Linked DNA regions of Streptantibioticus cattleyicolor NRRL 8057 = DSM 46488. The protein of the gene in region 2 interacts with the protein of the main gene of each other region in a pairwise test. Links are inferred from orthologs where the notes say so. Each region holds a gene or a part of one and is shown on either strand. Other genes may lie near its edges.

The links.
Region 1: the proteins of SCATT_RS19490 (region 2) and SCATT_RS31080 interact in binary tests that used the Escherichia coli proteins (3 or more experiments, as listed by UniProt). The link is inferred for Streptantibioticus cattleyicolor NRRL 8057 = DSM 46488 from one-to-one orthologs.

The regions. Positions count from the first base shown.
Region 1 is NC_017585.1:767,934-771,154, reverse strand. The notes cover bases 171-3,088. They hold SCATT_RS31080 (ABC-F family ATP-binding cassette domain-containing protein), read right to left. Parts: upstream 2,472-3,088; coding sequence 870-2,471; downstream 171-869. Other genes in these bases: SCATT_RS31075 (rhodanese-like domain-containing protein), read left to right, coding at 2,775-3,088; SCATT_RS31085 (class I SAM-dependent methyltransferase), read left to right, coding at 171-828. In the rest of the region: more of SCATT_RS31085, read left to right, coding at 67-170; more of SCATT_RS31075, read left to right, coding at 3,089-3,221. UniProt on the Escherichia coli protein: Genetic data indicate it may be involved in ribosome assembly or function.
Region 2 is NC_017586.1:4,415,046-4,419,804, forward strand. What follows is about bases 214-4,669. They hold SCATT_RS19490 (multifunctional oxoglutarate decarboxylase/oxoglutarate dehydrogenase thiamine pyrophosphate-binding subunit/dihydrolipoyllysine-residue succinyltransferase subunit), read right to left. Parts: upstream 4,272-4,669; coding sequence 414-4,271; downstream 214-413. Other genes in these bases: fxsT (FxSxx-COOH system tetratricopeptide repeat protein), read left to right, coding at 214-330; SCATT_RS19495 (sensor histidine kinase), read right to left, coding at 4,545-4,669. In the rest of the region: more of fxsT, read left to right, coding at 1-213; more of SCATT_RS19495, read right to left, coding at 4,670-4,759. UniProt on the Escherichia coli protein: E1 component of the 2-oxoglutarate dehydrogenase (OGDH) complex which catalyzes the decarboxylation of 2-oxoglutarate, the first step in the conversion of 2-oxoglutarate to succinyl-CoA and CO(2).

The DNA.
Region 1 (3,221 bases), on a different replicon or contig from region 2:
CGGCGGCGGGCGGGCCCGGCCGGTATTCGGTTGCCGGTTCCGGCGATTCGCGGCGATGATGCCGTTATGTCACGAACCTTCGAGGAGCTGCTGGCGGAGGCCGAGGAGGTCTCCGTCGCCGGGTGGGACTTCTCCTGGCTGGACGGGCGGGCCACCGAGGAACGGCCGTCGTGGGGGTACCAGCAGCTGATGAGCGACCGGCTGGCGACCGTGTCGGCGGCGCTGGACGTCCAGACCGGAGGCGGGGAGGTGCTGGCCGGCGCCGCCCGGCTGCCGCCGGCCATGGTCGCCACCGAGTCCTGGCCGCCCAACGTCGCCAAGGCCACCGAGCTGCTCCACCCGCGCGGCGCGATCGTCGTCGCCGACCCCGACGAACCCCCGCTGCCCTTCGCGGACGAGGCGTTCGACCTGGTCACCAGCAGGCACCCGGTCACCGCGTGGTGGTCCGAGATCGCCCGCGTGCTGCGTCCCGGCGGCACCTACCTCGCCCAACACGTCGGCCATTCCAGCGTGTTCGAGCTGGTCGAGTTCTTCCTCGGACCGCAGCCGGAGGAGGTCCGCCGCGCCCGCCACCCCGACGACGAACGCGCCGCGGCCGAGGCGGCCGGGCTGCGCGTCGTCGATCTGCGCTTCGAACGGCTGCGTACCGAGTTCTTCGACGTCGGCGCCGTCGTCTACTTCCTGCGCAAGGTGATCTGGATGGTCCCCGGGTTCACCGTGGAGCGCCACCGCGACCGGCTGCGCGAGCTGCACGAACGCATCGAGCGCGACGGACCCTTCGTGGCCCACTCGACCCGGTTCCTGATCGAGGCCCGCAAACCGGCCTGACGGGCGGCCGTCCACCGGGGACGGCCGCCCGCACCGACCGGTCAGGCCGGCCGCACCAGCTCCAGGTAGTCCTCGCTCCACACGTCCTCGTCGGCGCCCGGCAGCAGCAGCACCCGGTCCGGGCGCAGCGCCCCGATCGCCCCCGGGTCGTGGCTGACCAGCACGATCGCCCCCGGATAGCCGGCCATCGCCGCCAGCACCTCGTCCCGGGAGGCCGGGTCGAGGTTGTTGGTCGGCTCGTCCAGCAGCAGCACGTTGGCCCCGGAGTGCACCAGCCCGGCCAGCACCAGCCGGGTCTTCTCGCCGCCGGAGAGCACCCCGGCAGGCTTCCCCGCGTCGTCCCCGGAGAACAGGAACGCGCCGAGCACCTGCCGCACCTCGTGGTCGCTCAGGCGCGGCGCGGCCACCGCCAGGTTCTCCCGCACCGTACGGTCCGCCCGCAGCGTCTCGTGCTCCTGCGCGAAGTAGCCCAGGCGCAGCCCCGGACCGGCGACCACCCGGCCGGAGTCGGGGGTCTCGTGGCCGGCCAGCAGACGCAGCAGGGTCGTCTTGCCGGCGCCGTTGTGGCCCAGGACGACCAGCCGGCTGCCGCGGTCCACGGCGAGGTCGACGCCGTCGAGCACCCGGTGGTCGCCGTAGGACTTGGTGAGGGCGACCGCGCCCAGCGGGATCCGGCCGCACGGTACGGGTTCGGGCAGCCGGATCCGGGCGGTCCGCTCGGCGCGGCGCACCGGTTCGGTCTCGGCCAGCATGCGGTCGGCGCGGCGGGCCATGTTCCTGGCGGCCACCGCGGTGGCCACGTTGGCCCGTGCCCGGTCGGCCTGGGCGTGGAGCGCGGCGGCCTTGCGTTCGGCGTTGGCCCGCATCCGGGCGCGGCGCCGGTCGTCGGCGGCGCGCTGGGCGAGGTAGGCGTCCCAGCCGGTGTTGTGGACGTCGATCACGGCGCGCCGCGGGTCGAGGTGGAAGACCCGGTTGACGGTCCGCGCCAGCAGCCCGGTGTCGTGGCTGACGATCACCAGGCCGCCGGAACGGCTGGCCAGGAAGGTGTGCAGCCAGGCGACGGAGTCGGCGTCCAGGTGGTTGGTGGGCTCGTCCAGCAGCAGCGTGCCGTGGTCGGCGAAGAGGATGCGGGCCAGCTCCACCCGGCGGCGCTGACCGCCGGAGAGGGTGCCGAGCGGCTGGTCCAGCACCCGCTGCGGCAGCCCGAGCCCGGCCGCGACCCGGGCCGCCTCCGCCTCGGCCGGATAGCCCCCGGCGGCCTGGAACGCGGCCTCCGCGCGCACGTACGCCGCCATGGCCCGGCGCTGCGCCGCACCGGCCGGAGCGGCGGCCATCCGCTCCTCGGCCGCGCGCAACTCCTTGACAGCCCGGTCGAGTCCCCGGGCCGACAGGACGCGGTCGGTGACCGTCACCGCGGGATCGGCCGCCCGGGAATCCTGCGGCAGATGACCCACGGACCCGGTGGCCCGCACCTCGCCCGCCGCCGGACGCGACCGGCCCGCCAGCACGTCGAGCAACGTCGTCTTCCCGGCACCGTTACGGCCCACCAGACCGACACGGTCACCCGGGGCGACATGGAACGACAGATCGGACAACAACAGACGCGCGCCGACACGCACGTCGACACCGCGAACGGTGATCATGTGATGACACTCCGGAACAGCTCAAGGACACACGGGTGGCGTGGAAGCGGGTCCTCAGCTAGGAAATCCGGGGTGTAGACATGCGGCCAGGGTAACGGCGCCGTCGGGCGGGCGCAGCCGAATTACGGCGTGACGGCACCGGGGCCGGGGAGCTGTCGGCCGCGGTCTGATTTGCTGTTTCAGCAAGGTTGATTGCCGCTCCTGAGCGCGTGCGCGCAGGCTGCGTCTCAGCAAGTACCGACTCCTGGCGAGGAGTTGGTACCTGCGGTTCGCAAGCGCGTTACCTGGCAGAAGGGGCGGCAGATGGACAACCGGCACGTCGTGATCATTCCGATCGAGATCGACGAGGAGAGGGAAGAGGCGTATCTCGACGCCTGGCAGGCCGCCGCCGAGGTGATGGCGGCCCAACCCGGTTTCATCCGCACGTACATGTTCCGCACGATCGTCCCGGGCAGCAGGTTCGCCCTGGTCAACGTGGCGGAATGGGAGTCCACCGCGCACTGGGAGGAGGCGATGGACGTCTGCCCGATGATGGGGCAGACGATAGCCGTCGCCCACGCCTCGAACTACGAGGCGATCCGGACGGTGCTGCCCGCCACACGGCACGACGCCCGCACGCCCGCCGACCTGTCCCCGGCCGAGGCGCACCGCCGCGTCGTGGCCGGGGAACTCACGCTGGTCGATGTCCGCGAGGACGACGAATGGGCAGCGCGTCACCCGGCCGGCGCCGTCCACACCGCGCTCGGCACG
Region 2 (4,759 bases):
GGCCCCGACCACCCCTGGACGCTGGGGTGCGCGCTCAACACCGCCGGCGCCCGCAACCTCGTCGGCGACGAGGAGCACGCCGCCGAACTCAGCCGCGACACCCTCGGCCGGGCCAAGGCGACGCTGGGCGACACCCATCCGCTCACCCTGTCCTGCAAGGCCGGCCTCGCCGCCGACCTGCGCGCGCTGCGCCGCTCCGAGGAGGCCGCCAAGCTGGAGCAGGAGGTGCTCCAGCAGCTCACCGACACCCTCGGCGCCCAGCACTCGCACACCGTCTCGGTACGCCGCCGGGAGCGCCCGTACTGGGACTTCGAACCGCAGCCGAGCTGACCGCCGCCCGCGCCACCGGACGCGGAAGGGGCCCCCGCCGATGGCGGGGGCCCCTTCGTTCAGCCATGGCTGGACGTCCCGGATCAGATCTCGAAGACTTCCTTCACCAGCTGCGCCTGCTCGGCCTGGTGGCGCTTGGCCGAGCCCACGGCCGGCGACGACGAGGCCGGACGCGAGACGCGCCGCAGCCGGTCGGCGTTGTCCGGGGCGGCACCGAGCACCAGGTCCAGGTGGTCGATCAGGTTGAGCGCGATGAACGGCCAGGCACCCTGGTTGGCCGGCTCCTCCTGGGCCCACACGTACTTCTGGGCCTTGGTGTACTTGGCCAGCTCCGCCTGGATCTCCGCGCCGGGCAGCGGGTAGAGCCGCTCGATGCGGATCAGCGCCACCTCGTCGGCCTTGCGCGCGGTGCGCTCGGCCAGCAGGTCGTAGTAGACCTTGCCGGAGCAGAAGACGACCTTGCGCACGCCGTCCGGGTCCACGGTGTCGCCGATCACCGGGCGGAAGCCGCCGGTGGTGAACTCCTCCGCCTTCGACGCCGCCGCCTTCAGCCGCAGCATGGACTTCGGGGTGAAGACCACCAGCGGCTTGTGGTGCGGGTTGTGGACCTGCCAGCGCAGCAGGTGGAAGTAGTTCGACGGCAGGGTCGGCATGGCCACCGTCATGTTGTTCTGCGCGCACAGCTGGAGGTAGCGCTCGATCCGGGCCGAGGAGTGGTCCGGGCCCTGGCCCTCGTAACCGTGCGGCAGCAGCAGGACGACGCCGGAGGTCTGGCCCCACTTCTGCTCGGAGGCCGAGATGTACTCGTCCACCACGTTCTGCGCGCCGTTGGCGAAGTCGCCGAACTGCGCCTCCCACATCACCAGCGCGTCCGGACGGGCCAGCGAGTAGCCGTACTCGAAGCCCATGGCCGCGTACTCGCTCAGCAGCGAGTCGTAGACCATGAAGCGCGCCTGGTCCTCGGAGAGGTAGAGCAGCGGGGTGTAGTCCTCGCCGGTCTCCCGGTCCACCAGCACCGCGTGGCGCTGGCCGAAGGTGCCACGCCGGGAGTCCTGGCCGGCCAGCCGGACCGGGGTGCCCTCCATCAGCAGCGAACCGAAGGCCAGCGTCTCACCCGTCGCCCAGTCGATGGTGCCGTCCTCCACGCTGGCCGCGCGCCGCTGGAGCTGCGGCAGCAGCCGCGGGTGGACGGTGACCCGCTCGGGCAGGTTGACCTGCGACTCGGCGATCCGCTTGAGGACCTCCTGGGAGATCGCGGTGTCCACGTGCACCGGGAACTGCGACTGCGGCGCGGGCTCGGGGGCCTCGGCCGGGGCGGAGACCGCCTCGCGCACCTCGGTGAAGACCTTCTCCAGCTGGCCCTGGTAGTCCTGGAGCGCCTGCTCGGCCTCTTCCAGGGTGATGTCGCCGCGGCCGATCAGCGACTCGGTGTACAGCTTGCGCACCGAGCGCTTCTTGTCGATCAGGTCGTACATCAGCGGCTGGGTGAACGAGGGGTTGTCGGCCTCGTTGTGGCCCCGGCGCCGGTAGCAGACCAGGTCGATCACGACGTCCTTGTTGAACGCCTGGCGGAACTCGAAGGCCAGCCGCGCCACGCGCACCACGGCCTCCGGGTCGTCCCCGTTGACGTGGAAGATCGGCGCCTCGATCATGCGGGCCACGTCGGTGCAGTACATCGACGAGCGGGAGGCGGTCGGCGCGGCGGTGAAGCCCACCTGGTTGTTGATGACGATGTGCACGGTGCCGCCGGTGCGGTAGCCGCGCAGCTGCGACATGTTGAGCGTCTCGGCCACCACGCCCTGGCCGGCGAAGGCCGCGTCGCCGTGGAGCTGGACCGGCAGGACGGTGAAGTCGGTGCCGGCCTTGCCGATGATGTCCTGCTTGGCCCGGGAGATGCCCTCGACGACCGGGTCGACGGTTTCCAGGTGCGAGGGGTTGGCGGCCAGCGAGACCTTGATCTGCTCGCCGTCCAGGCCGGTGAAGGTGCCCTCGGCGCCCAGGTGGTACTTCACGTCGCCGGAGCCGTGCATCGACTTCGGGTCGAGGTTGCCCTCGAACTCGCGGAAGATCTGCGCGTAGGACTTGCCGACGATGTTGGCGAGCACGTTGAGCCGGCCACGGTGGGCCATGCCGATGACGACCTCGTCCAGCCGCGCCTCGGCGGCGGCGTCCAGCACCGAGTCCAGCAGCGGGATGACGGACTCGCCGCCCTCCAGCGAGAAGCGCTTCTGGCCGACGTACTTGGTCTGCAGGAAGGTCTCGAACGCCTCGGCCGCGTTCAACCGGCGCAGGATGCGCAGTTGTTCCTCACGCTCGGGCTTGGCGTGCGGGCGCTCCACCCGGTCCTGGATCCACTTGCGCTGCTTGGGGTCCTGGATGTGCATGAACTCGATGCCGACGGTGCGGCAGTACGAGTCGCGGAGCACCCCGAGGATGTCCCGCAGCGTCATCATCGACTTGCCGGCGAAGCCGCCGACCGCGAACTCCCGCTCCAGGTCCCACAGGGTGAGGCCGTGCTCGGTGATGTCCAGGTCGGGGTGCTTGCGCTGCTTGTACTCCAGCGGGTCGGTGTCGGCCATGACGTGGCCGCGCACCCGGTAGGAGTGGATCAGCTCGAAGACCCGGGCGGCCTTGGTGACGTCGTCGTCGTGGCCGGCGTCGATGTCCTGCCGCCAGCGCACCGGCTCGTAGGGGATGCGCAGCGACTCGAAGATCTCGTCGTAGAAGCCGTTCTCGCCCAGCAGCAGCTGGTGCATCACGCGCAGGAACTCGCCGGAGGCGGCGCCCTGGATCACCCGGTGGTCGTAGGTGCTGGTCAGCGTCATCACCTTGGAGACGCCGAGCCGGTTGAGGGCGTCCTGGGAGGTGCCCTGGAACTCCGCCGGGTAGTCCATGGAGCCGACGCCCATGATCATGGACTGGCCGGGCATCAGCCGCGGCACCGAGTGGACGGTGCCGATGCCGCCGGGGTTGGTCAGCGAGCAGGTGACGCCGGTGAAGTCGTCCATGGTCAGCTTGCCCGCGCGGGCCCGCCGGACGATGTCCTCGTACGCCTGCCAGAACTCGAAGAAGCCCAGCGTCTCGGCCTTCTTGATGGCGGCGACCACGAGCTGGCGCTCACCGCTGGACTTCACCAGGTCGATGGCGAGGCCCAGGTTGACGTGGTCCGGCTTGACCAGCGTCGGCTTGCCGTCCTTGACGGTGAACGCGTGGTTCATCGCCGGCATGACCTTCATCGCCTGCACCATCGCGTAGCCGATGATGTGGGTGAAGGAGACCTTGCCGCCGCGCGCCCGCTTCAGGTGGTTGTTGATGACGATGCGGTTGTCGAACAGCAGCTTGACCGGGATGGCCCGCACGCTGGTCGCGGTCGGCAGCTCAAGGCTGGCGTTCATGTTCTTGGCGACCGCCGCGGAGGGGCCGCGCAGCGTGACGTACTCGGTCACCGGCTCCTGCGCGGCCGGCTGCTCGGCCGGGGTGGCCGGCCCCGCGGCGGCGGGCGCGGCGGCCGGGCCGGTCTTGGCCGGGGCCGCGGGCCGGGCGGCCGGGGCGGCGGGCGCGGGCTGCGCCGGGGCCGGCTTGGCCGCGGGCGCGCTCGTGCTTCCGGCCGCCTGCGGGGCCGTCTGCTGTGCGGGGGCAGACGGAGCCGCGGCGGCCGGAGCGGGGGTGCCGTTGGCGGGCTGGGTGGCGGTGGGAGCAGCGGGCGCGGAGCCCTGGTTCTTCGGCGCGGCCGGCCCCGCGGAGCCCGCGGCGTCGGCGCCCGGCTTGTAGTCGGCGAAGAAGTCCCACCAGGCTCGGTCTACCGAGTTCGGGTCCTGGAGGTACTGCTGGTAGATCTCATCGACGAGCCACTCGTTGGCGCCGAAACCGGCGGCGGGGTTCTTCCCCTCACCGTCGGAGTCGGTCGGGACGCTCGATGTGTTGGGGGACTGTGACGACACGGCGGCAACCGCCCTCTTCCGCTTCACAAGGTGGTGGACAGCGGGAATAAAGGCTACGCCTACCGGGCGGGTCGGCGCAGGTTACGAGGGGCAGTCGTCGCGCACGTCACACCCGGAGGCGGGTTTGGCAGCTGTCCTGGACGGGAAATCGGCATTCTTTTGGGCGTCCGCGCGTCCGTGCGGGACGGAAGCGGGGGCGCTCGGTCGTTTATGGCAGGGGTTATCCGGTTTTCGGCACCGATCAACCGTTCGGTACCTCTATGCCACCCTACGTCAATGTGACGTCGTACTTTTACCCGGAAGGGTGAGACGGATGCGGCATCCGCGTGCCGACTCGGCCACCCGGATCCGGCCTCCGTGCAGCTCCACCGCCCACCGGGCGATGGCCAGCCCCAGTCCGGTGCCGCCGTCGCTGCCGGAGCCCTCCGCGGCGGGCGCGCTGCCCCGGCTGAACCGTTCGAAGACCGTGGACCACTCCGACTCGGGGA